Regions from separate parts of the Bradyrhizobium sp. BRP20 genome, predicted to be linked through region 1. Evidence: predicted binding sites of a transcription regulator. Region 1 holds the regulator's gene; each other region holds the start of a gene.
The links. Region 1 encodes PhoB, which activates phosphate uptake and scavenging genes when phosphate is short. Its sites were predicted from a motif close to TGTCATNNANCTGTCAT; they were not measured.
Positions count from the first base shown of each region.

Region 2: ugpB (sn-glycerol-3-phosphate ABC transporter substrate-binding protein UgpB) is a predicted target of PhoB. The motif match lies at 3,714-3,730, and genes of this name have one in related genera.
Region 3: I6F33_RS04220 (YdcH family protein) is a predicted target of PhoB. The motif match lies at 4,679-4,695, and genes of this name have one in related genera.

Region 1 covers NZ_JADYVY010000001.1:107,357-115,232, reverse strand. Annotated here, with positions in the region: gene I6F33_RS00520 (Hsp33 family molecular chaperone) at 1-813, opposite strand, end outside; gene argF (ornithine carbamoyltransferase) at 1,079-2,014, opposite strand; gene I6F33_RS00510 (aspartate aminotransferase family protein) at 2,014-3,222, opposite strand; gene I6F33_RS00505 (GcrA family cell cycle regulator) at 3,682-4,194, shown strand; gene phoB (phosphate regulon transcriptional regulator PhoB) at 4,494-5,201, opposite strand; gene phoU (phosphate signaling complex protein PhoU) at 5,224-5,940, opposite strand; gene pstB (phosphate ABC transporter ATP-binding protein PstB) at 5,952-6,773, opposite strand; gene pstA (phosphate ABC transporter permease PstA) at 6,770-7,615, opposite strand; gene pstC (phosphate ABC transporter permease subunit PstC) at 7,620-7,876, opposite strand, start outside.
Region 2 covers NZ_JADYVY010000009.1:90,840-98,715, reverse strand. Annotated here, with positions in the region: gene I6F33_RS21740 (sn-glycerol-3-phosphate import ATP-binding protein UgpC) at 1-561, opposite strand, end outside; gene ugpE (sn-glycerol-3-phosphate ABC transporter permease UgpE) at 568-1,416, opposite strand; gene ugpA (sn-glycerol-3-phosphate ABC transporter permease UgpA) at 1,416-2,297, opposite strand; gene ugpB (sn-glycerol-3-phosphate ABC transporter substrate-binding protein UgpB) at 2,345-3,661, opposite strand; gene I6F33_RS21720 (CaiB/BaiF CoA-transferase family protein) at 3,944-5,146, opposite strand; gene I6F33_RS21715 (organic hydroperoxide resistance protein) at 5,327-5,752, opposite strand; gene I6F33_RS21710 (MarR family winged helix-turn-helix transcriptional regulator) at 5,908-6,366, shown strand; gene I6F33_RS38630 (GIY-YIG nuclease family protein) at 6,370-6,681, opposite strand; tRNA gene I6F33_RS21700 (tRNA-Ala) at 6,642-6,717, opposite strand; gene I6F33_RS21695 (TIGR02300 family protein) at 6,812-7,219, opposite strand; gene aroA (3-phosphoshikimate 1-carboxyvinyltransferase) at 7,378-7,876, shown strand, end outside.
Region 3 covers NZ_JADYVY010000001.1:877,614-885,489, forward strand. Annotated here, with positions in the region: gene rpsU (30S ribosomal protein S21) at 1-157, opposite strand, end outside; gene aqpZ (aquaporin Z) at 417-1,139, shown strand; gene I6F33_RS04190 (5-(carboxyamino)imidazole ribonucleotide synthase) at 1,182-2,288, opposite strand; gene purE (5-(carboxyamino)imidazole ribonucleotide mutase) at 2,285-2,773, opposite strand; gene I6F33_RS04200 (GGDEF domain-containing protein) at 2,916-3,623, shown strand; gene I6F33_RS04205 (hypothetical protein) at 3,625-3,876, opposite strand; gene I6F33_RS04210 (hypothetical protein) at 3,899-4,117, opposite strand; gene I6F33_RS04215 (YdcH family protein) at 4,246-4,452, opposite strand; gene I6F33_RS04220 (YdcH family protein) at 4,783-4,965, shown strand; gene I6F33_RS04225 (NAD(P)/FAD-dependent oxidoreductase) at 5,112-6,236, opposite strand; gene I6F33_RS04230 (EAL domain-containing protein) at 6,439-7,876, shown strand, end outside.

The DNA of each region.
Region 1 (7,876 bases):
GCCGCGCTCGTGGAAGAGGCGGTAGAGCAGCCGCTCGCCGGAGAGCTCGGGATCGATCAGCTCGACGTCTTCGACCGTCTCGATCAGCGAGCGTGCCTCGACCCATGCATCGTCTTCCGCGACGCTGTGCACCTCGGTGCCGTCGGGCGCATCGCCGGGATGCAAGTCCGCCTGCCGCGCGCGCTCCGGCGCCTTCGGCAGAAATTGCATCAGCATGCCGCCGGCGCGCCAGCGATGCTTGCCGCCGTCGCTCGAGCGCCACTCCTCGCCGACCGCGAGGCGCACGCGCGTCGGGATCTGCTCGGAGCGCAGGAAATATTCGTGGGCGGCGTCTTCCAGGCTGCCGCCGTCGAGCGCAACCAGGCCCTGGTAACGGCTCATGTCGGGGCCCTGGTCGATGGTCATGGCGAGATGGCCGCGGCCGAGCAGCGTGCCGGAATCCTTGGCCGTGCCCAGGCGCGAGGCGTCAAAGCGCGCATAGGCGCGCAGGCGGTCCGGGGCCTTGTAGTCGACCACCAGGAACGACACCGGACCGTCGGTCTGGGCCTGAAGAATGAAGCGGCCCTCGAATTTCAGCGTCGAGCCGAGCAGCGTCGTCAGCACGATGGCCTCGCCGAGCAGCTTGCCCACGGCTGCGGGATAATCGTGCTTGGTGAGGATGTCGTCGAGCGCGGGGCCAAGCCGCACCAGGCGCCCGCGCACGTCAAGCGCGTCGACCTCGTAAGGCAGCACGGCGTCATCGATCGGAACCGATGATGGCGCGCGAACCGGGCCTTCAGGCCCGGTGTTCATGTCAGGAGACTGGGAAACCATGGCGCTTTATCTGGGGTCGGAGGGCGGAAATGGAAGGGGGCGCGTTCCGGATGCGATGAGGGTGCACAACGCTACAGCAAGCTCGGTGTCGTCCCGGGGCGCGCAACGCGCGAGCCCGGGACCCATAACCACAGGACCACGTCATCGAGCGAGATGGCAACTCCGAGTCTTCGCCAAACGACTTCCTGCGGATCTGCGCGCGCTTTTGGCGCGCTTGTCCGGGACGACAATTGCGTGTGAGGCCGCAGCCGGGCTTCCAGCGCGCCTACTTCACCGCGTCGAAGCACCAGGCCAAGATGCCCTTCTGCGCGTGCAGGCGGTTTTCGGCCTCGTCGAACACGACCGATTGCGGCCCGTCGATCACCTCGTCGGTGACCTCCTCGCCGCGATGGGCCGGCAGGCAATGCATGAACAATGCGTCCGCCTTGGCCAGCGACATCAGCTTGGCATTGACCTGGTAGGGCTTGAGCACGTTGTGGCGGTGCTCGCCCTCCTTGTCGCCCATCGACACCCAGGTGTCGGTGACGACGCAATCGGCGCCGCGCACGGCGGCTTCCGGATCGGTGCCGAGCACGATCGGCGCGCCCGTCGCCTTGATCCAGTCGCGCATGGCCTTTTTCGGTGCGAGCTCCGGCGGCGTTGCGACATTGAGCTGGAATTTGAAGCGCTCGGCGGCATGGGCCCAGGACGCCAGCACGTTGTTGTCGTCGCCGGTCCAGGCCACCGTCTTGCCCTCGATCGGGCCGCGATGTTCCTCATAGGTCATGAGGTCGGCCATCACCTGGCAGGGATGCGAACGCCGCGTCAGGCCGTTGATGACGGGCACGGTGGCGTTGGCCGCAAGCTCCAGCAGCGCATCATGGTTGAGGATGCGGATCATGATGGCGTCGACATAGCGCGACAGAACCCGCGCGGTGTCGGCGATGGTCTCGCCGCGGCCGAGCTGCATCTCGGCGCCGGTGAGCATGATCGCCTCGCCGCCGAGCTGGCGCATGCCGACGTCGAACGAGACGCGGGTGCGGGTCGAGGGACGCTCGAAGATCATCGCCAGCGTCTTGCCCTCGAGCGGCCTGACCGGCTGCTGCGCCTTCTGCTTCGCCTTCATGGCGGAAGAGGCGGCGAGCATGCTCTTGAGCTCCGAGAGCGGCAGCTCGTTGATGTCCAGGAAGTGCTTGGGAGCTTTGTTGGGCGTCGTGCTCATCAGCTTGCCGCCCGCTTGGTCTGGCTGGAGGAGATCGCAGCGCAGGCGCGCTCTAACCGGCCGACGCTGTCCTCGATCTCCGCTTCCGTGACGATCAGGGGCGGCAGGAAGCGCACGACATTGTCGCCGGCCCCGACGGTGAGCAGCTTTTCGGCGCGCAGCGCCGCGACGAGATCGCCCGAGGGCACCACCGCCTTGATACCGATCAGCAGGCCCTCGCCGCGCACCTCGCTGACGATTTCGGGATGACGATCGATCACGGAGGCGAGCTTCTGCTTGAGCAGCAGCGACATCTTCTGCACGTGGTCGAAGAAGCCGGGCTTGAGCATGACATCGAGCACGGCGTTGGCAGCCGAGATCGCGAGCGGATTGCCGCCGAAGGTGGAGCCGTGCGAGCCGGGCCCCATGCCGGCCGCCGCGTCCGCGGTCGCCAGCACCGCGCCGATCGGAAAGCCGCCGCCGAGCGCCTTGGCGAGCGACATCACATCCGGTGTGACGCCGGTGCGCTTGTAGGCAAAGAGCTCGCCGGTGCGGCCCATGCCGGTCTGCACCTCGTCGAAGGCGAGCAACAGGCCGCGCTCGTTACAGAGTTCGCGCAGCGCCCTCAGGAAGGCGTGAGGTGCAGAACGAACGCCACCCTCGCCCTGGATCGGCTCGATGAGAATGCCGGCGGTGTGCGGACCAATCGCCTTCTTCACGGCGTCGAGGTCGCCGTGCGGCACCTGATCGAAGCCGTCCATCGGCGGACCGAAGCCCTCGAGATATTTCGCAGAGCCGGTGGCGGCGAGCGTCGCCAGCGTGCGGCCATGGAAGGCACCCTCGAAGGTGATCATGCGGTAACGCTCCGGATGCCCCTTGGAGAAGTGATGGTGGCGCACCAGCTTGATCACGCCTTCCAGCGCCTCGGCGCCGGAATTGCAGAAGAACACGAAGTCCGCAAAGCTCTCATTGCAGAGGCGGCTTGCGAGCTTCTCGCCGTCAGGGCTCTGGAACAGGTTCGACATGTGCCAGAGCTTGGTCGCCTGCTCCTGCAACGCCTTGACCAGCGCGGGATGGACATGGCCGAGCGCATTCACCGCGACACCCGAGGTGAAATCGAGATAGCGATCGCCGTTGGTCGCGATCAGCCAGCAGCCTTCGCCGCGCTCGAAACCGAGGTCGGCCCTGGCGAAAACGGGGAGCAAATGCGGCGCTGCGCTGTTAGTCATGACGTCACTTGAATGTTGCGGACGGTGTGAGGCATGCATTGCGCGACGCACCATCGACCGGCCCCGGAAAACGAAACGTGCCGCCTTTTAAGGGCGGCACGTGGCACTATCTTATGCCTGGCAAGACGGGTGTCAATGCCGCCCGGAAAGCCTCGCGAAACGCTGATTCCGTAGTCTTGCGGTGCCGATTTTGCGGGTTTTTCACCACGGAACATGTGGAAGCGAGTCGGCGGACTCTTGCGCGGGAGTCACGCCATATTGTAGCGTTTGGACTGTCAGATACGACATCTCGTGCAGCAGTTCTGATCCCAGAAGTCCTCATGTACCGGCGTAAACGTTCGGGCGTCTTGAGCGCGCCCGGCGAGCCTTAAGGGATTCTGACGGCACGGGTTTTTCAAGGCTAAAGCATTCGCTGCGAAGGCCCCAGGATGGCAGGCGCGCAGCGAGGGAAAGGGTGCAATGACGGTTTTGACCTGGTCCGATGATCGCGTCGAGCAGCTGAAGAAGCTCTGGGAGGCCGGACTTTCGGCCAGCCAGATCGCGGCGGAGCTCGGCAATGTGACCCGCAATGCCGTGATCGGCAAGGTGCACCGGCTCGGCCTGTCCGGCCGCGCCAAGAGCCCTTCATCGGCAGCGCCGCGGCCGCGCAAGGCACGGCCCGCGCAGCATATGATGCGGGTGACCCGCCCCGTCGCGCGCGGCAACACCGCGTTGGCGCAGGCCTTCGAGGTCGAGTTGGAAGCCGAGCCGGTTACCTACGACAACGTTGTGCCGATGAGCCAGCGGCTGTCGCTGCTGGAATTGAACGAGGCGACCTGCCACTGGCCGGTCGGCGATCCCTCGAGCCCGGATTTCTTCTTCTGCGGCGGCAAGGCGCTCTCCGGCCTGCCCTACTGCGCCCAGCATTCGCGCGTGGCCTATCAGCCCGCAGCGGACCGCCGTCGCGCAGCACCGAAACCGGGCACGCGGTGAGCTTGCGGAATTCCCTGATCGCCAAGCTTTGATCGCCAAGCTTGATCGCCAAGACTGCAGCCGTCACACGATGACGGCTCCCAATCGCTCGGTGTCATCCCCGCGAATGCGGGATCCGTAACCGCGGGGCGCAATCGTTGCGCGAGATGGTCACTCCGAGTCTTCGCCAAACCACGTCCTGTGGCTAATCGCGAACAGCGCAAGCGCTCGCGCTGAGATCCCGGGCTGGCGCTGCGCGCGCCCCGGGATGACGGTCGAGATCGGCGCCGCAGTTCGCCAAACCAGCTGTCGCTGGCGCTTTATGTCTGCTCAGCCTTCGCGAAGCGATCGTCCAGCGCGTAGCCGGCGCCGCGGACGGTGCGGATCGGGTCCTGCTCGCGGCCGAGATTGAGCAGCTTGCGCAGGCGGCCGATATGCACGTCGACGGTGCGCTCGTCGATGTAGATGTCGCGGCCCCAGACGCTGTCGAGCAGCTGCTCGCGCGAGAACACGCGGCCGGGATGCTCCAGGAAGAACTCCAGCAGGCGATATTCGGTCGGACCGAGATCGATCGGCCGGCCCGAGCGCGCCACGCGGCGCTTGTCGCGGTCGAGCTCGATATCGCCATAGGCGAGCACGGTGGCGAGGCGCTCGGGGCTCGCGCGCCTGAGCAAGCCCTTCACGCGCGCAAGCAGCTCCGGCACCGAGAACGGCTTGACGATATAATCATCCGCGCCGGTCGCGAGCCCGCGCACCCGTTCGCTCTCCTCGCCGCGCGCGGTGAGCATGATGATCGGCAGCTGCTTGGTCTCGGGGCGGGTCCGAAGCCGCCGGCACAGCTCGATGCCTGACAGGCCCGGCAGCATCCAGTCGAGCACGATCAGATCGGGAATGTGCTCCTTGAGGCGGGTGTCGGCGTCATCGCCGCGCATCACCGTCTCGACGTCATAGCCGTCGCCTTCGAGGTTGTAGCGAAGAAGCTCGGTGAGAGCTTCCTCGTCCTCAACCACCATAATGCGTGCGCCCATGTGGTCGTAGCTCCTTAAGTCGTCAGGTGTTCGGCACCGTCGTGGCGAAGGTCGTCATGTCGCCCTTCGGCCGCTTGTCGGTGATCGCCTGGCCCTCGATCATGTAGAACACGGTCTCGGCGATGTTGGTGGCGTGGTCGCCGATCCGCTCGATGTTCTTGGCACAGAACATCAGGTGGATGCAGAACGAGATGTTGCGCGGATCCTCCATCATGTAGGTGAGGAGCTCGCGGAACAGCGAGGTGCAGATGGCGTCGACTTCTTCGTCGCCCTTCCACACCGCCATCGCCGCCGGCAGGTCGTGCGCGGCATAGGCGTCCAGCACCGACTTGACCTGCTGCTGCACGAGGTCGGTCATGTGCTCCAGGCCGCGGAACAGCTTGAGCGGATGGAAATCCGTCTCCAGCGCCGCGACGCGCTTGCCCATGTTCTTGGCGAGATCGCCGATGCGCTCGAGATCGGTCGCAACGCGCATCGCGCCGACGATCTCGCGCAGGTCGACGGCCATCGGCTGGCGGCGGGCGATGGTGAGCACGGCGCGCTCCTCGATGCGCTTCTGCAGCGCGTCGAGCTCGACGTCGGTGGCGACGACGCGCTGGCCGAGCGCGACGTCGCGGCGGATCAGCGCGTCGACGGAATCGACGATCATGCGCTCGGCGATGCCGCCCATCTCGGCGACCAGGCGGGTGAGCTCCTGAAGGTCGCTGTCGAAAGCCTTTACGGTATGTTCAGAACCCATGTTCCGTCTCCTCAGCCGAACCGGCCGGTGATGTAATCCTGCGTGCGCCGATCGCTCGGCGACGTGAAGATCTTGCTGGTGTCGTCGAACTCGATCAACTCGCCGAGATACATGAAGGCGGTCTTGTCGGAAACGCGCGCCGCCTGCTGCATGTTGTGGGTGACGATCGCGATCGTGTAGTTCTCGGACAATTCCTGGATCAGCTCCTCGACCTTGGCGGTCGAGATCGGGTCGAGCGCCGAGCAGGGCTCGTCAAACAGGATCACCTCGGGCCGCACCGCGACGGTGCGGGCGATGCAGAGGCGCTGCTGCTGGCCGCCGGAGAGCGACAGGCCGGAGGCATTGAGCTTGTCCTTGACCTCGTTCCACAGCGCGCCACCGCGCAGCGCCTTCTCGACGCGGTCGTCCATCTCGGACTTGGAGATCTTCTCATAGAGACGAATGCCGAAGGCGATGTTCTCGTAGATCGTCATCGGGAACGGCGTCGGCTTCTGGAACACCATGCCGACCCGGGCGCGGAGCAGGTTGAGGTCGAGCTTGGGGTCGAGGATGTTGGTATGGTCGAGCAACAGCTGACCGTCGGCGCGCTGGCCCGGATAGAGGTCGTACATCCGGTTGAAGATGCGCAGCAGGGTGGACTTGCCGCAGCCGGACGGGCCGATGAACGCCGTGACGCGGTTGGTGCCGAGCGCCAGGTTGATGTTCTTCAACGCGTGGTGGTCGCCGTAGTAGAAGTTGAGGTTGCGCGCCGTGACCTTGGCGGGCGCCTCGGGCAGGGGCTGCGAGCCGGGATGAACGGTCGGTGCGCTGACGGAAACAGACATTTCACTCATTTTGCAGTCCTCTCGGCGCCAAGGATGCGCGCGCCAATGTTAAGGGCAAGCACGGTCAGGGTGATCAACAGCGCGCCGCTCCAGGCGAGTTGCTTCCAATACTCGTAGGGGCTCTGCACGAAGTTGTTGATGGTGACAGGCAGGTTCGCCATCGTCTTGTTCAGGCCGAGGCTGAAGAACTGGTTCGATAGTGCCGTGAACAACAGCGGCGCGGTCTCGCCGGCGACTCGGGCGGTCGCCAGCAGCACGCCGGTGATGAGGCCGGAGCGCGCGGCACGATAGGCGATACGCTTGATCACCAGCGAGCGCGGCAGGCCGAGCGCGCTGGCAGCTTCGCGCAACGGATTCGGCACCAGCAGTAGCATGTCTTCGGTGGTGCGCACGACGACCGGGATCACGATGACGGCAAGCGCCAGCGCGCCCGCAATCGCCGAGAAGCCGCGCATCGGCACCACCACCGCGCCATAGATGAAGAGGCCGATGATGATCGAGGGTGCCGACAGGAGAATGTCGTTGATGAAGCGGATCACCGAGGTCAGCTTGTCGTTGCGGCCGTACTCGGCGAGATAGGTGCCGGCGAACAGGCCGAGCGGCGCGCCGATGCCGACGCCGATCACGGTCATGATCAACGAGCCGACGATGGCGTTGCGCAGGCCGCCCTCGGTCGATCCGGGCGGCGGCGTGTCAGCTGTGAAGACCTGGAGGTTGAGCCCGGCCAGGCCGTTGTAGAGCAGCGTGACCAGGATCAGCGCGAGCCAGGTGACGCCGAAGGCGGCGGCTGCGATGCAGAGGCCGCGAATGATGATGTCCCAGCGGCGGCGGCGCGAATAGATCGGGTTCATGGCTTCACTTCCCGGCCTTGGTTTCGAGGCGCAGCAGCATCAAACGGGCGGCAGCGAGCACGAAGAACGTCAGCACGAACAGCAGGAGGCCGAGCAGGATCAGGCCGGACTGGTGCAGGCCGTCGCTCTCGGCAAATTCGGAGGCGATCGCCGCCGAAATCGTCGTGCCCGGCGCGAAGATCGACGAGGAGATCCGGAACGAGTTGCCGATGATGAAGGTCACCGCCATGGTCTCGCCGAGCGCCCGGCCCAGCGCCAGCA
Region 2 (7,876 bases), on a different contig from region 1:
CGTCGTGTTGAGCCGGCGCTGCAATTTGCGGATCTCGACCCGCATCGCGATGCGCAGCTTGGCGTCGAGGTTGGACAGCGGCTCGTCGAACAAAAAGACTTTCGGCTGGCGCACGATGGCGCGGCCCATGGCGACGCGCTGGCGCTGGCCGCCGGAGAGCTGGCGCGGCTTGCGCTCCAGCATGGCGGAGAGCTCGAGCACACGCGCGGCTTCCTCGACGCGGGTCTTGATTTCGGCCTCGGCCATGCCGCGGTTGCGCAGGCCATAGGCCATGTTGTTGTAGACGCTCATATGCGGATAGAGCGCGTAGTTCTGGAACACCATCGCGATGTCGCGATCGGCGGGCTCTACTCCGTTGACGACGCGGCCGCCGATGTCGATCTCGCCGCCGGTGACCGTCTCCAGCCCCGCGACCATGCGCAGCAGCGTGGACTTGCCGCAGCCGGAGGGGCCGACCAGCACGCAGAACTGTCCGTCGCCGACATCGACGTCGACGCCCTTGATGGCCTCGAAGCCGCCGGGATAGGTTTTGCGGACGCTGCGCAGGGTGACGTTGGCCATAAGTCTCTACTTCTCCGTCTCGACCAGGCCGCGCACGAACAATTTCTGCATGACGACGACGACGAACACCGGCGGCAGCATGGCCAGCACGGCGGTTGCCATCACGATCGGCCATTCGGTCAGCGCGTCGGTGGTGGTGATCATCTTGCGAATGCCGATCTGGATGGTCTGCATGTCGTCGCGCGTGGTGATCAACAGCGGCCAGAGATATTGATTCCAGCCGAGAATGAACAGGATCACGAACAGCGCCGCCATGTTGGTGCGCGACAGCGGCAGCAGCGTATCCCAGAAGAAGCGGAAGGGGCCGGCGCCGTCGATGCGCGAGGCTTCCAGCAGCTCGTCCGGCACGGTCATGAAGAACTGGCGGAACAGCAGCGTCGCGGTGGCCGATGCGATCAGCGGCAGCGACAGGCCGGCATAGCTGTCGAGCATGTGCAGATCGGCGACGATCTTGTAGGTCGGATAGATGCGGACCTCGACCGGCAGCATCAAGGTGATGAAGATGAGCCAGAAGATCGACATCCGGAACGGGAAGCGGAAGTACACGATCGCATAGGCCGAGATGATCGAGATCGCGATCTTGCCCAGCGCGATCAGCAGCGCCATCACCAGCGAGTTCAGCATCATGTTGCCGACCGGCTCGCGGGTCGAGCCACTCGTGCCCACGAAGATGGTCTGGTAGTAGGTTTCGAGAAAATGGCCACCCGGCAGCAGCGACATCTGCCCGTTGGCGATTACCGCGTTCTCCTGGGTCGACGCCACGAAGGCGAGATAGACCGGGAAGGCGACGATCGCGATCCCGATCCAGAGGATGATATGGGCAATGTAGCGCCGAAAGCCTTCTTCCTCGACCATCAGTAGGTCACCTTGCGTTCGACGAAGCGGAACTGGATGCCCGTCAGCACGATCACCATGATCATCAGGATCACCGATTGTGCCGCGGAGCTGCCGAGGTTTCCGCCGAGCAGGCCGTCGGTATAGACCTTGTAGACCAGCGTCTCCGTCGACTTGCCCGGACCGCCGCGGGTCATGGTGTCGATGATGCCGAACGTGTCGAAGAAGGCGTAGACGATGTTGACGACCAGGAGGAAGAAGATGGTCGGCGACAGCAGCGGGAAGATCACGGTCCAGAACCTGCGCATCGGGCGGGCGCCGTCGATCGCAGCCGCCTCGATCACGCTTCTGGGGATGCTCTGCAGGCCGGCGAGGAAGAACAGGAAGTTGTAGGAGATCTGCTTCCAGGCGGCGGCCAGGATGATCAGCGCTGCGGCTTGGTCGCCGTCGAGCAGCGGATTCCAGTCGATCCCCAGCGCTCGCAGGTAGCGCGAGAGCACGCCGAGCGAGGGATGCAGCATGAAGATCCAGAGCACGCCGACGACCGGCGGCGCCACCGCATAGGGCCAGATCAGCAGCGTGCGGTAGAGCATCGAGCCGCGCAGCGGCTTGTCTGCCATCACGGCCAGCAGCAGCGCGAACGACAGCGACGACACCGCGATCGCGAATGAGAAGAAGAAGGTGCGCAGGATCGCCTCGAAATAGGCGGGCTCCTTGAACAGCTCGATGTAGTTCTCGAACCAGACGAAGCTGGTCGACAGGCCGAAGGCGTCCTGCAGCAGGAACGACTGGATCATCGCCTGCAAGGCCGGCCAGTAGAAGAAAATCAGGACGATCGCGAGTTGCGGCGCCACCAGCGCATAGGGCAACAGCTTCGATTGGAAAATGGCTTGCTTTTGCATGATGCCCCAGCGCGGCAGGCCGGGCGACCGGCCTGCCGCTTGTCGCCTTACTTCACGGCGGTCTTTTCGAACTGGCGCAGCATGGTGTTGCCGCGCTCGACGGCCGCGTCCAGCGCCTGCTTGGCGGTCTTCTTGCCGGCCAGCGCCTGCTCGATCTCCTCCGCCCAGACGTCACGGAGCTGCACCATGTTGCCGAGGCGCAGGCCGCGCGAATTCTCGGTCGGCTCCTTGTTGGTCAGCTCGAGCAGCGGCGTCTCCAGATAGGGCTGGTCCTTGTAGAAGCCATCCGCCTTGGCCTTCTCATAGGCCGCCTTGGTGATCGGCAGATAGCCCGAGGCCTTGTGGATGTAGACTTGGCGATCGGTGTCCGAGAGGAAGGAGAAGAATTTGGCGACGCCCTTGTAATCGTCCGCCGGTTTGCCGCCCATTACCCAGAGCGAGGCACCGCCGATGATCGAGTTCTGCGGCGCGCCCTTAGCGTCCGGGTAATAGGGCATCGGCACCGCGGTGAAGGCAAACTTGGCCTGCGCCTTGACGTTGCCGAAGAACGCGGACGAGGTCAGGTAGAGCGGACATTCGCCCGACGTGAAGCGGCCTTCGCCGGTGTTGGTGCGGCCGGCATAGTCGTAGGTCTTGTCCTTCTGGAGCTCGACCAGATTTTCGAGATGCTTGACCTGGAGCGGACCGTTGAAGGACAGCACGGTGTCGAAACCGTCGAGGCCGTTGGCCTTGCTGGCGAGCGGCACGTTGTGCCAGGCGGAGAGCTGCTCGAGATTGACCCAGGTGACCCAGGAGTTGGAGAAGCCGCAGGTGGCGTGGCCGGCCGCCTTCAGCTTCTTGGCGGCGTCGAACACTTCGGGCCAGGTCTTCGGCACCTCGACATTCGCTTTCTTCAGTGCGTCGAGGTTGACCCACATCACGGTCGAGGACGAGTTGAACGGGAAGGACAGCATCTCGCCCTTCGAGGTCGAGTAATAGCCGGTGATCGCAGGCAGATAGGCCTTCGGATCGAACTTCTCGCCGGTCTCGGCCATCAGCTTGTAGACCGGCTTCACGGCGCCGGTCGCTGCCATCATGGTGGCGGTGCCGACCTCGAACACCTGCATGATGTGCGGCGCGTTGCCGGCGCGGAACGCGGCGATGCCGGCGTTCATCGTGTCGGCGTAGTTGCCCTTGTAGGTCGGGATCACCTTGTAGTCGCTCTGCGTGGTGTTGAAATCGTTGGCGAGCCTGACGATGACGTCGTTGTTGGCGCCGGTCATCGCGTGCCACCACTGGATTTCGGTCACGGCAAGCGCCGGCGACGCGCCGAGACCAATTGTGAGTGCGACGGCCGCCGCCGTGCCAAAATGTCGAAGAGCCATCAAGAACCTCCCTTGCCCGTCACTAAAGAAGCGCTTGCGCTAGCAGCGCCATATGACGTTCACATGACTGTGTAAGCGGGAGAAACGAAAGCAGCAAGCGCGGCCAAATGGGAAGTTGTCAAATAGGCCAAGACGGAGCCGTCAGCCAACTCGTTCGCGCTGCACATGCGTGCGCGCGCCGCAGTGCGGCATTGAGATGAGGCATTATCGTGCCGCGGGCTCCGAACCTCTCCCACTTGCAAGCGGGAGAGGGAGCGCACCACCGTTGACGCTCGCCTTAGCTCAGCGTTTCCGCTCGGGACCGCAGACCGTGCCTTTTTCGACCATCGCGTCGATCTCGGCCTTGGAGTAGCCGAACTCGCCCAGCACCTCGGCCGCATGCTGGCTGAATTTCGGCGGCACGCGGCGCAGGCTCGGCTTGCTGCGGTCGAGCCGGATCGGCGAGGCAACGCCCTTGTACCAGTCCTTCTCGATAATATCGCCACGCGCGATCGTGTGCGGATTGGTCAACGCCTGGTCGATCTTCTGCACGGGACCTGCAGGCAGGCCGGCCGCGAGCAGGCGGTTGCACAGCGGCTCGGCCTCGTGCTGGCTGAACACGGCGGCAAGCTCGGCGCGCAGTGCCTCGCGATTGGCGATGCGGTCCTTGTTGCGGGCAAAGCGCGGATCGGTGCCGAGCTCGGGCTTGCCGATCTCCTTCGCCAGCTTGCGGAAGGTGCCGTCATTGCCGACGCCGATGAAGATGTTGTCGGTCTTGGTCGGGAAGATCGCGTAAGGCACGAGGTTCGGATGCTCGTTGCCGGTGAGACCCGGCGGCTTGCCATGCATGAAATAATTCGCGGTGTGCGGATGCATGATGGCAAGGCCGGTCTCGTACAGCGTCGTCTCCAGGAACTGGCCCTTGCCCGACCGCTGCCGCTCCGACAGCGCCATCAGGATGCCGATCGCCGCATAAAGTCCGGTGGTGATGTCGACCAAGGGAACGCCGATCCGCATTGGCCCGCTCTCGGGCGAGCCGGTCGCCGCGATCATGCCGGTCATGGCCTGGATGATGGCATCATAGCCGGGGTTGCCGCCGCGCGGGCCGTCGGCGCCGAAGCCGCAGATCCGGCAATGCACGAGGCGGGGATATTTCTTGCTGAGGACGTCGTTGCCGATGCCCCATTTCTCCAGCGTGCCCGGCTTGAAATTCTCGATCAGGACGTCGGCGGTCTCCAGCATCTTGAGCAGCACGATTCGGCCGCCCTCGGAGGCGAGGTCGAGGCCGATCGAGCGCTTGTTGCGGTTGATGCCGACGAAATAGGCCGCATCCTCCTCGTGGAACGGAGGGCCCCATTCGCGCACCTCGTCGCCCGCGGGCGGCTCAACCTTGATCACGTCGGCGCCGTGGTCGGCGAGGATCTGGGTGCAGTAGGGACCGCCGAGCACGCGCGTGAGATCGATGACGCGCAATCCGCTCATGGCGCCCGTTGCTGCTTCAGTCATGCCTTCGCTTCCCTGTGTCGATCATTGGCTCACAGGCCTAGCGAGGTTTGTTTGCGCCAGCAATGGCGCCGAGCGTGGAGCCGCATGCGCCGCCGTGCAGCCATGCCGCGGGGTGGCAAATTCCCTCGGATGCGGCCGGCCCGAGGGGGGATTCCCGGGCCAGCCAATCCGCGCTGCCGATCAGACCACCGTCAGGCGAACGTCGACATTGCCGCGCGTGGCATTGGAGTACGGGCACACCTGATGCGCCTTCGCCACCAGCGCCTCGGCGTCTGCGCGGGCAAGGCCCGGCAGCGAGACCGCGAGGTCGATATCGAGGCCGAAGCCGCCCTCGGAGCGCGGGCCGATGCCGACGGTCGAGGTGACCGAGGCGTCGGCAGGCACCTTCGGGCCGCCCTGCGAGGCCACGAACTTCATCGCGCCGATGAAGCAGGCGGCATAGCCGGCCGCAAACAGCTGCTCGGGATTGTTGCCAGCGCCGCCGCCACCGCCGAGCTCCTTCGGCGTGGTGAGCTTGACGTCGAGCGCGCCGTCGAGGGTCGCAGCATGGCCGTCGCGGCCGCCGGTGGCCTTGGCGCTGGTCTTGTAGAGGACGTTCACAGACATTGTCGTCTCCTCGGGTCTTTCCGGGTTGGGGTGTAAGCTTTATCGCAGACAATTAGATTGCGCGCAATCTAATTCGTCGCGCCTCACATTTAATTGTTCGCAATTGAATCTGGCGCCGGCCGGGCCCAGAATGGGAGAAACGCGCAGGATTCTTCATGGCCCGGAAATCAACGGCGGTAGACCCGCTTCGTCTCGACAACCAGATCTGCTTCGCGGTCTATTCCGCTACGCACGCCTTTAACCGTGTCTACAAGCCGCTGCTCGATCGGCTCGGCCTGACCTATCCGCAATATCTGGTCATGCTGGTGCTGTGGGAGCGCGACGACGTGCCGGTCAAGGAGATCGGCGAGAAGCTGTTCCTGGATTCGGGCACGCTGACGCCGCTGCTGAAGCGCCTCGAGGCCGCCCATCTCGTCAGGCGCACCCGCTCGCGTGAGGACGAGCGCCAGGTTCTGATCGCCCTGACGCCGCAGGGCCATGCGCTGAAGGAAAAGGCCCGCAGCGTGCCGCAATCGATCCTGGCGGCATCGGACTGCTCGGTGTCGGAGCTGGTCGCGATGAAAGACGAGATCGTCGCGCTGAGGGATCGGCTGAATGCGGTGATCGGGGAGTAGGGGCTAAAGCCGCTTCTTGGCGAAGGAGCGGCCTGATGCTGACTTCAAGTACTTTTCGAATGCGACGGCCTGCTTCTCGTCGCTGAATGCGACGTAAGTCTTGAGCCGCCAAGGTCCGTATTTCGAAGTGTGGGGCACCTCGCCAGCATTGTGCTTTGCCAGTCGGGCGCGGAGGTCGTCAGTGATCCCGACATCGCCGCGGCAGCCTTCGCTAGCTTCGCCACGAGGGAGCGGAGCTGGCTTGCCGAGCCGTAGCTGGCGAAGCCAGCGAAGGCTGGTGGAGCCAGGCGGGATCGAACCGCCGACCTCTTGCATGCCATGCAAGCGCTCTCCCAGCTGAGCTATGGCCCCTTAACCCTAGACGGAGTGAACCTGGTCGATCACCCCGGACCGGCGAGCCTTCCGACTCGCGCGGTGCACCCTTTTTCACAGATCAGGGCTGATCTCAAGTCTCTTCATCACCGCCGACATCACCAATGATGTCGGTCACGTCCTCATCGCCCTCTTCTTCGTCGGCAATGAAGGTCGAATCGTCGTCATCATCGTCATCGAGGGTCTCGTCGACCTCGATATCGTCCTCCGATTCGGGCACGACCGCCTTGACCTTGCCGGTGTTCTCCTCGGCATCGGCCTCCTCGAGCGAGACCAACTCCTCGGTCTCCGCCGGCTCCGGCGCGTTGTCCTGGGCCATGTTGCGGGCCTCGGCCGCACGGGGGCCGCGGGCAGGAGCGACCGGGGCGATCGGCACCACTTCGCCGGTATAGGGCGAGATCACCGGATTCTTGTTGAGGTCATAGAACTTCTTGCCCGTGGTCGGGCAAATACGTTTGGTTCCGAGTTCGGACTTGGCCACGGCAGGAATCCTGGGAATGTCTGAAAAGCGGTGCTTCACTTGGCTAGTTGGCGGCCCGCTGTCAATAGCGCATTACGGGAGAACGACATGCCCGTGACGGGGCGCGGACCATGTGGTACCTGCGCGCCAGCCCACCGGGCCTATTCAAGGACACAATCTTGACCCATTCCGATCAACCGAGGCCGCTCCAGTCTCGCGCCAGCGGTCCCCTGACCGGGAAAGTACGGGTGCCCGGCGACAAGTCGATCTCCCACCGCGCCCTCATCCTGGGCGCGCTCGCGGTCGGCGAGACCAGGATTTCGGGCCTGCTCGAGGGCGAGGACGTCCTCAACACCGCCAAATCGATGCAGGCGCTGGGCGCCAGCGTCGAGCGCACCGGCGATTTCGCCTGGACCGTCAACGGCGTCGGGGTCGGAGGCTTCGCCCAGCCCAAGGCAGCACTGGATTTCGGCAATTCCGGCACCGGCTGCCGGCTGGTCATGGGCGCCGTCGCCGGCTGCCCAATTTCGGCGGTGTTCGACGGCGACGCCTCGCTGCGCAGCCGTCCGATGCGCCGGATCCTCGATCCCCTGGAAAAGATGGGTGCCAGAGTCACCGCCGGCGGCGAGGGCGGGCGCCTGCCGCTGACCCTCCAGGGCGCGCGCGCCCCCCTGCCGA
Region 3 (7,876 bases), 770 kb from region 1:
GGCGCACGGCTTCGGCCTTTTCGCGGGCCTTCTTCTCGGAGGGCTTCTCGTAATGACCGCGGAGCTTCATCTCGCGGAAAATTCCCTCGCGCTGCATCTTCTTCTTCAGCGCCTTGAGGGCTTGATCAACATTGTTATCGCGAACGAGAACCTGCACGCGGCATCCTCTTCAGGTGGATCGGATTTGAATTCTGGTAAGTCAAAGGGGATGGCGAAACGCGCAAGCCCTTAACCTTGAGCGCGCGGATGTATCAGACAAAACCGCAGATGTCCACCGGCCAAGCGGATTTTCGGGCCAAGTTCGGCCATTAAATGCGGCGAAAATACCTCCATGCGGCCCCGATTTGGGCGATTTGGCGCCGAGGACGGGGCCGCACCGGAGCTTTGTTCCGGAATCTTTGCAATGAGGGACTACAATGGACATCAAAAAATATGCTGCCGAAGCCATCGGCACCTTCTGGCTGACATTCGCGGGCTGCGGAAGCGCGGTGATCGCCGCCGGCTTCCCGCAGGTCGGGATCGGGCTGGTCGGCGTGTCCCTGGCTTTCGGATTGAGCGTCGTCACCATGGCCTACGCGATCGGCCACATCTCCGGGTGCCATCTGAATCCGGCCGTCACGGTCGGTCTCGCCGCCGGCGGCCGCTTTCCGGCCGGCCAGATCCTGCCTTATGTGATCGCCCAGGTGGCGGGCGCGATTGTCGCCGCATCGCTGCTCTATGTCATTGCGAGTGGGGCGCCCGGCTTCGACGTCAGCAAGGGCTTCGCCTCCAACGGCTATGGCGCGCATTCGCCCGGTCAGTACAGCATGATGGCCGGCTTCCTCACCGAGGTGGTGATGACCATGATGTTCCTGTTCATCATCATGGGGGCGACCCATGGGCGCGCGCCGGCGGGATTCGCACCGCTGGCGATCGGGCTCGCGCTGGTGATGATCCACCTCGTCAGCATTCCCGTCACCAACACCTCGGTGAACCCGGCGCGCAGCACCGGCCCGGCGTTGTTCGTCGGCGGCTGGGCGCTGTCGCAGCTGTGGCTGTTCTGGGTCGCGCCGCTGATCGGCGGCGCGCTCCTCGGGGTGATCTATCGCTGGCTCAGCGAGGAGCCCAGCGGCGTCGTTGCGGGCGTGAAGACGGCGTAGTCACAATCGCCCGGCGGGATTGCAGCTCTTGCTGCGATCCCGTCACTTGTCGCGGGGCGGCCTGACTTCCGTCACGTGGCCCATCTTGCGGCCGGGGCGCGGCGCACCCTTGCCGTAGATGTGCACGGTCGCGCCCGGCACGCTCATCCACTTTTCGTAATCGTTGATCTCGTCGCCGATCAGGTTGGTCATGGTGACGACGTCGCCGTGGCGCACCGGCTTGCCGAGCGGCCAGCCGGCGATGGCGCGGATGTGTTGCTCGAACTGCGAGACGGAGGCGCCGTCGAGCGTCCAGTGCCCGGAATTGTGCACGCGCGGCGCGATCTCGTTGACCAGCACCTTCGGTCCGGTGCCGCCTGCCAGCACGAACATTTCGACCGCGAGCACGCCGACATAGTCGAGCGCGCTTGCGATTTTGCTCGCGATGCTGCGCGCCTCCTCGGCGAGCGCGTCAGGAATCGGCGCGGGCGCACGCGATATCTTCAGGATGTGGTCGCGGTGCTCGTTCTCGGTGACGTCGAAGCACTCGACCTCGCCCGTGGCCGCGCGCGCGGCGATCACGGAGATCTCGCGCTCGTAGGGCACGAAGGCCTCCAGGATCGCCGATTTGGTGGCGAGGCTGGTCCACACCTTCGCGATGTCGTCGCCCTCGCGGATGATGGCCTGGCCCTTGCCGTCATAGCCGAAGCGGCGGGTTTTCAGCACCGCTGGAAGGCCGATCCTGGCGATCGCCTCGCGCAGCGAGGAGACGGAGGTGACGTCGGCGTAGGCGGCAGTGCCGATCCCGAGCTTCGTCACGAAATCCTTCTCGGCGAGCCGGTCTTGGGTCGTCTCGAGGATCTTGCGGTTGGGCAGCACCGGGCGGCGCGCGTCCAATACCAGCGCGGCTGCCGCCGGCACGTTCTCGAATTCGTAGGTGATGACGTCGACATCATGCGCGAACAATTCGAGCGCCTCGACGTCGGCATATTCGGCGCAGGTCGCGTTCAGCACGACGTCGAAGGCCGGCGAATCCGGATCGGGCGAGAACACCTGGCAGCGCAGGCCGAGTCGCGCCGCGGCCATGGCCAGCATCCGGCCCAATTGTCCGCCGCCGAGGATTCCGATGGTGTCACCGGGCTTCAGCTTCACGTGCCTGGTGTCCGTCACGCCTTGTCCTCCGGCCGCTCGGCGACCGCCTCGGTCTGGGCCTTGCGCCAGGCGGCGAGGCGATCCGACAGGGCCGGGTCGGACAATGCCAACACGGCCGCTGCCAGCAGCGCGGCATTGATCGCGCCGGCCTTGCCGATGGCGAGGGTGCCGACCGGAATGCCCGCGGGCATCTGGACGATCGAATAGAGCGAATCGACGCCCTTGAGCGTCTTGGATTCGACGGGAACGCCGAAGACGGGAAGTTCCGTCAGCGCCGCCGCCATGCCGGGCAGATGGGCCGCGCCACCGGCGCCGGCGATGATAATCTTGTAACCTGCGGCCTTGGCACCCTTGGCGAATGCGAACAGCCGGTCGGGCGTGCGGTGGGCCGAGACGATGCGGCTGTCGGCAGCAATGCCGAGCGCGTCAAGCGTGTCGGCGGCGTGCCGCATCGTGTCCCAGTCCGACTGGCTTCCCATGATGATGGCGATCGGCGCGGTCATGACGTCAATTGTGCCCAGAAAAACAGAGAGATAGGCCAGATTAATGATTCCGGCCGGCGGCTCGCAAGGCGGTGGCAAGGAGAAGGGAATCCACTATCCTGTCTTGGTGAATCCCCGCAAGCCTTCATTGAGCAGGATGCCCATGAAGAAACCGAAAAGGGCGAGCCCTGCGAAGGCCAGAAAGGGCCGGAACATGAGCGCCGCCCGATCCAAAGCCGTTTCGAGCCGCGCGGCCAAACCGGCCTTGCGCAGAGCGCCGGCTGCCGATGACGGCAAGGCGATCATCCGCGGCCTCAGGAGCAAGCTCAAGGCGGCCCTGCTGCGGATCTCGGAGCTCGAGGCGGCCGCCGATACCGATTTCCTGCTCGGGATTCCCAACCGGCGCGGTTTCGAGCGCGAGCTCGCGCGCGCCATCGCCTATATGAAGCGCTACCGCGCCAGCGGGGCGCTGATCGTGCTCGACGTCGATCGGCTGAAGCCGATCAACGATTCCTTCGGTCATGCCGCCGGCGATGAGGTGCTCAAGGCGATTGTCGCCACGCTGACGCGACAGGTCCGCGCCTCCGACGTGGTCGGCCGGCTCGGGGGCGACGAGTTCGCGCTGCTGCTCTGGAATCTCAGCGAGACCGATGCGAAGGTCAAGGCTGCGGCCTTGGAGCAGGCGATCGACGAATTGTCATTCGTTTTTCGCGGCCAGCACGTGGCCGCGGGCGCCTCGGCCGGCGTCGCGCTGCTCGGTCCGCAATCCGCTGCAGGCCGCGCCCTGGAGGAGGCGGATGCCGCCATGTATGTGCGCAAGGCGAGCCGCCGGCACGAGCCGCGGATCAGGCTGGTCGGCGGCGAGCGCTAGTCTAGAGGGTGGCAAGATCTTCCGGCACGTTGCCGAACTTGCGCAGCAGCGTCGCGTCGCCGAATTCGCCGGTCATGGGATCGCCGCTGCGGCTGAACGCGATCGCGCCGATATGGCCGGCGCCGCGCGCCAGCATCTCTGCGCGTCGCAGCGCCGCCGTCGAGGACTGACACTCCTCTGCAGCGCCTGCGACGGGTGATCCGTCGTCATCGATCAAGAAGGGCATTGCAACGTAATAGGTCACATCCGACATGGCGTTGCTCCAAGGTTGAAGATTATGCGGCGCTGCTCTTGCTCCGCATCTTGCTGCGCGAGATCTCCGGAATGCAGCCGGCTGAAATCGCCGCCTGCAATTCCTCCAGCTCGGCTTCCAGATATTCGTTGGCCATGATCAGCGCCTTGATGGTGCTGCGCAGATTGCCGTCGCACATCGCGATCGCCTGATCGCAGGCCTGTTCGTAATGGCTGTTGTCGAAAAGGGCGGTTGCCGACATCTGCGTTGTCCTCGTGTGTTGTCCTTGAGCGTTCTCTGAGGTGGGGCGCCCGCGAATGTTCCTATTTTGTTCTTATTGAGTCAAGCGGATTCGGAAGCGGCGGGGCGCCGCGCAAGACCGGCTCACGGTCAGGCGATGATGTCGGGGGTGATCTGGTCTTCGATGAACGCGATGCGGTCGCGCAACAACAGCTTGCGCTTCTTCAGGCGCTGTAACCGCAACAGGTCGGGGGCGGGCGATTGATGCAATGCATCGATCGCCGCATCGAGATCTCGGTGTTCCTGCTGCAACCGGGTGAGCTCGGCTTCGAGCTCACGCTCATCTTCATTGGTCATGTCTGCGGTGGCCGAAAACCGATAGGCGTGAGATCCGGGCTGTGGATGCCCTGTGGAAATTATCGTCCTTGCGCCGCGTGATCGCAAGCGATCTGCGATCCCTCGTCCCCGATCTCCAGCAACATATTTCTGCAGGGAGCTGCGGCGGTGCGTCGGCGTATTGATATCATGGATTTTTCCGGCGTGGTTCCCTTAGTCACGCTTCGTTACATATGAACTTTCAAAAATGACGCTGCAACGACGGATACCCATCGACAGGACGAATCGGTGATGTAGACTTGGTTGTCCGGATCGAATCCTAAAGGTTCAACCCTACCGAGGAGGTTTCGAATGACAATTCAGGCACATCTCGTTGAATTGGAACGGAAGCACAAACTTCTCGAAAACGAATTGCACGAAGCTCTCGTGCACCTTTCAACAGACGACCTGCAAATTGTTGAGTTGAAGCGCCGGAAGTTGATGGTCAAGGACCAGATCGAGCGTCTGAAGCAATCTGGCGACACGCTCCACTAGTAACCCCCGTGACAGTGTAGAGTTGATCACGTCCTTCACGCAGGGATGAGAGCATCCGTGCTCATCCCTGCTGCAAGGTGTGTACCGTGCAACACGGTTGTGCGGCGCTCACTCTTGCTTGGACCCGTGGCTCTCGACGCGCACACTTATCCGCTTCTCGAAACACTGTCGATATCTGCGAGCTCGGCGACGTGATCGGCGATCGCGAGCGAGGACGTCAGTCCCGGCGATTCGATGCCGAACAGATTGATCAGGCCTGCAACGCCGTGATCGCGCGGGCCCTGCATCAAGAAATCCTGCGTGGCCACGGCCGGCGGCACGATCTTCGGGCGGATGCCCGAATAGCTCGGCATCAGCGCGCCGTCAGGCAGCGTCGGCCAGTATTTGCGGATCGCGGGATAGAAGCGCTCGGCGCGTGACGGATCGACCTCGTAGTCGATCGTCTCGATCCATTCGACGTCAGGCCCGAAGCGCGCCTGTCCTGCCATGTCCAGCGTCAAGTGCACCCCGAGGCCGCCGGGCTCCGGCACCGGATAGATCAGACGCGAGAACGGCGCCTTGGCGTTGCAGCTGAAGTAGTTTCCCTTGGCGAGATAGGCCGGCGGAATCCGGTCCAGCGGCATGCCGTCGATGTTGCGCGCCACATGCGTTGCCGACAGCCCCGCGGCGTTGACGAGGAGGTTGCATTGCAGCGTCATCGGTGCCTCGCCGCCGGCATCGATCTCGATGAGGCCGGCCGCCGCCTTGGCACGGATCAGCGGGGTGTGAAACGCGAAAGCTGCGCCGGCGTCCTCGGCTTCGCCGCGCAGTGAGAGCATGTAGGAATGGCTGTCGATGATGCCCGTCGACGGTGACAGCAGCGCGGCGTCGCAGGCGAGCGCCGGCTCCAGCGCGCGTGCGGCCTCGCCCGAGAGCAGCTGCATGTCGAGCACGCCGTTGGCCTCGGCATGCGCCTTGATCGATTGCAGCTTCTCGGTCTCCTTCGGGCTGGTCGCGACGATCAGCTTGCCGCAATTTTTGTGCGGGATGCCGCGCTCGGCGCAGTAGCGGTACAGCGCGTGCTTGCCTGCCACGCACATGCGCGCCATCCAGCTCCCGGCCCGGTAGTAGATGCCGGCATGGATCACCTCGCTGTTGCGCGAGGAGGTGACGGTGCCGATCGCCTCGGCTTCCTCCAGCACGATCACCTCGCGCCCGGCCTGGGCGAGCTTCCGGGCCACCGCGAGCCCGACCACGCCGGCTCCGATGACGACGCAATCGACCCTATCCATGGTTGTGCAGGATACCAGTTGGAAGCACCGGTGGCGCACGGTCCGGATGCGGCGGCGCAGGCGGGGCTTCCGTTAAGAAGTCGTTTATCATGTCAGGGCAATTGCCGCATTTTATGTCACATTATTCTGTTGTGCCCACAGGCGTTTACCCGATCCAAACCCGCGAAGCCAGACAATCCGACGTTGAAATCGCGGGTGGCTGATGGCTGAGAAGAACTGGCACGTGGGCAGCACGCTTTGGATTGCTGTGCACGCCCTCCTATGCCTGGCCGTTACGGGCGCGCCTGCGCGCGCCTTTGCGGCATCGGACAGCCTTGCCGTTCCGGGCGATCTCACCAGGCTTGATCCCGGCGTGATCTGGGAAGCCCTCATCGCGGGCATCGTGGTCTGCTCGTTCCTCGCCGCGATCGGGCTGTGGATCCATTCCTCGCTGCGCCGGTCCAGCCGTTTGCAGCTGCGTCGCAACGCCTTCATCTCCTCCGCCATGAACAACCTCAACCAGGGCGTGGTGATGACGGATGCGCAGCGCCGCGTCATCTTCTGCAATGACCGCTATCTCGAGATCTATGGCCTGACGCGATCCGACCTCCGGCCCAACATGACCGGTTGCGACATCCTGAGGCTGCGCCGCGAGCGCGGAGTGCTCGGCGTCACCGATGACGAATTTTACCGGAAGGCATCGAGCGCCAATGGCCTGACCACGGAACTGCCGGACGGACGGGCTATCCTGGTGAAGTATTTCGTGTTGCCGAACGGCGGCTCGGTGGCGACCCATCTCGACGTCACCGAGCAGCGCAACCTGTCGCGGCAGCTCGCCTCCACCAAGCAGTTCCTGGAATCGGTGCTCGATCATGTGCCGGCCTGCGTGGCGGCCAAGAACATCGAGGACGGCTGCTACATCTTCGCCAACAGCGCCTATGAGAAGTTCTGGGGATTGTCGCGGGACTTCGCCGTCGGCAGGAATGCACGGGAGCTGTTTGCGTCGGCCTCGGCGGCCAGCATCGAGGCCGCTGACCAGGCCGCGCTCAATTCGCCGGATGGCCAGCACCGCAATGAGTTCGAGGTGGATCGTGCCGGCGCGCGGCGCATGGTCGCCTCGATCCGGATCGTGGTCCGCAACGAGAGCAACAAGCCCGAATTTCTGCTCATCCTGTTCGAGGACATCACCGACCGCCGCTCGCTGTCGCAGGAGCTGGAGAGCACCAAGAAGTTCCTCGAGCTCGTGGTCGACAACATCCCGGTTGCGCTGATCGTGGAGCAGGTCAAGGACGGCCGCTATCTGCTCGCCAACCGCAGCGCGGAGACGATCCTCAACCGCAGGCGCGAGGAAGCCACCGGCCTGACCGCGTCCGACATCTTCAACGCCAAGGAAGCCAGGCTGATCGTCGCGCGCGACGAGGCCGCGATCAAGAAGCGCGGGATGATCACCGAGGAGCATCCGATCTCTACCAAGAACGGCCTGCGGCTGTTCCTCACCCGCCGCGCCACCGTGGTCAATGATGCCGGCGAGCCGCAATATCTGATCAAGACCCACGAGGATGTCACCGACCGCCGGCAGACCGAGTCGCGCATGGCGCACATGGCCTATCACGACGGCCTCACCGATCTGCCGAATCGCGCGGCCTTCCTGCAGGCGCTGA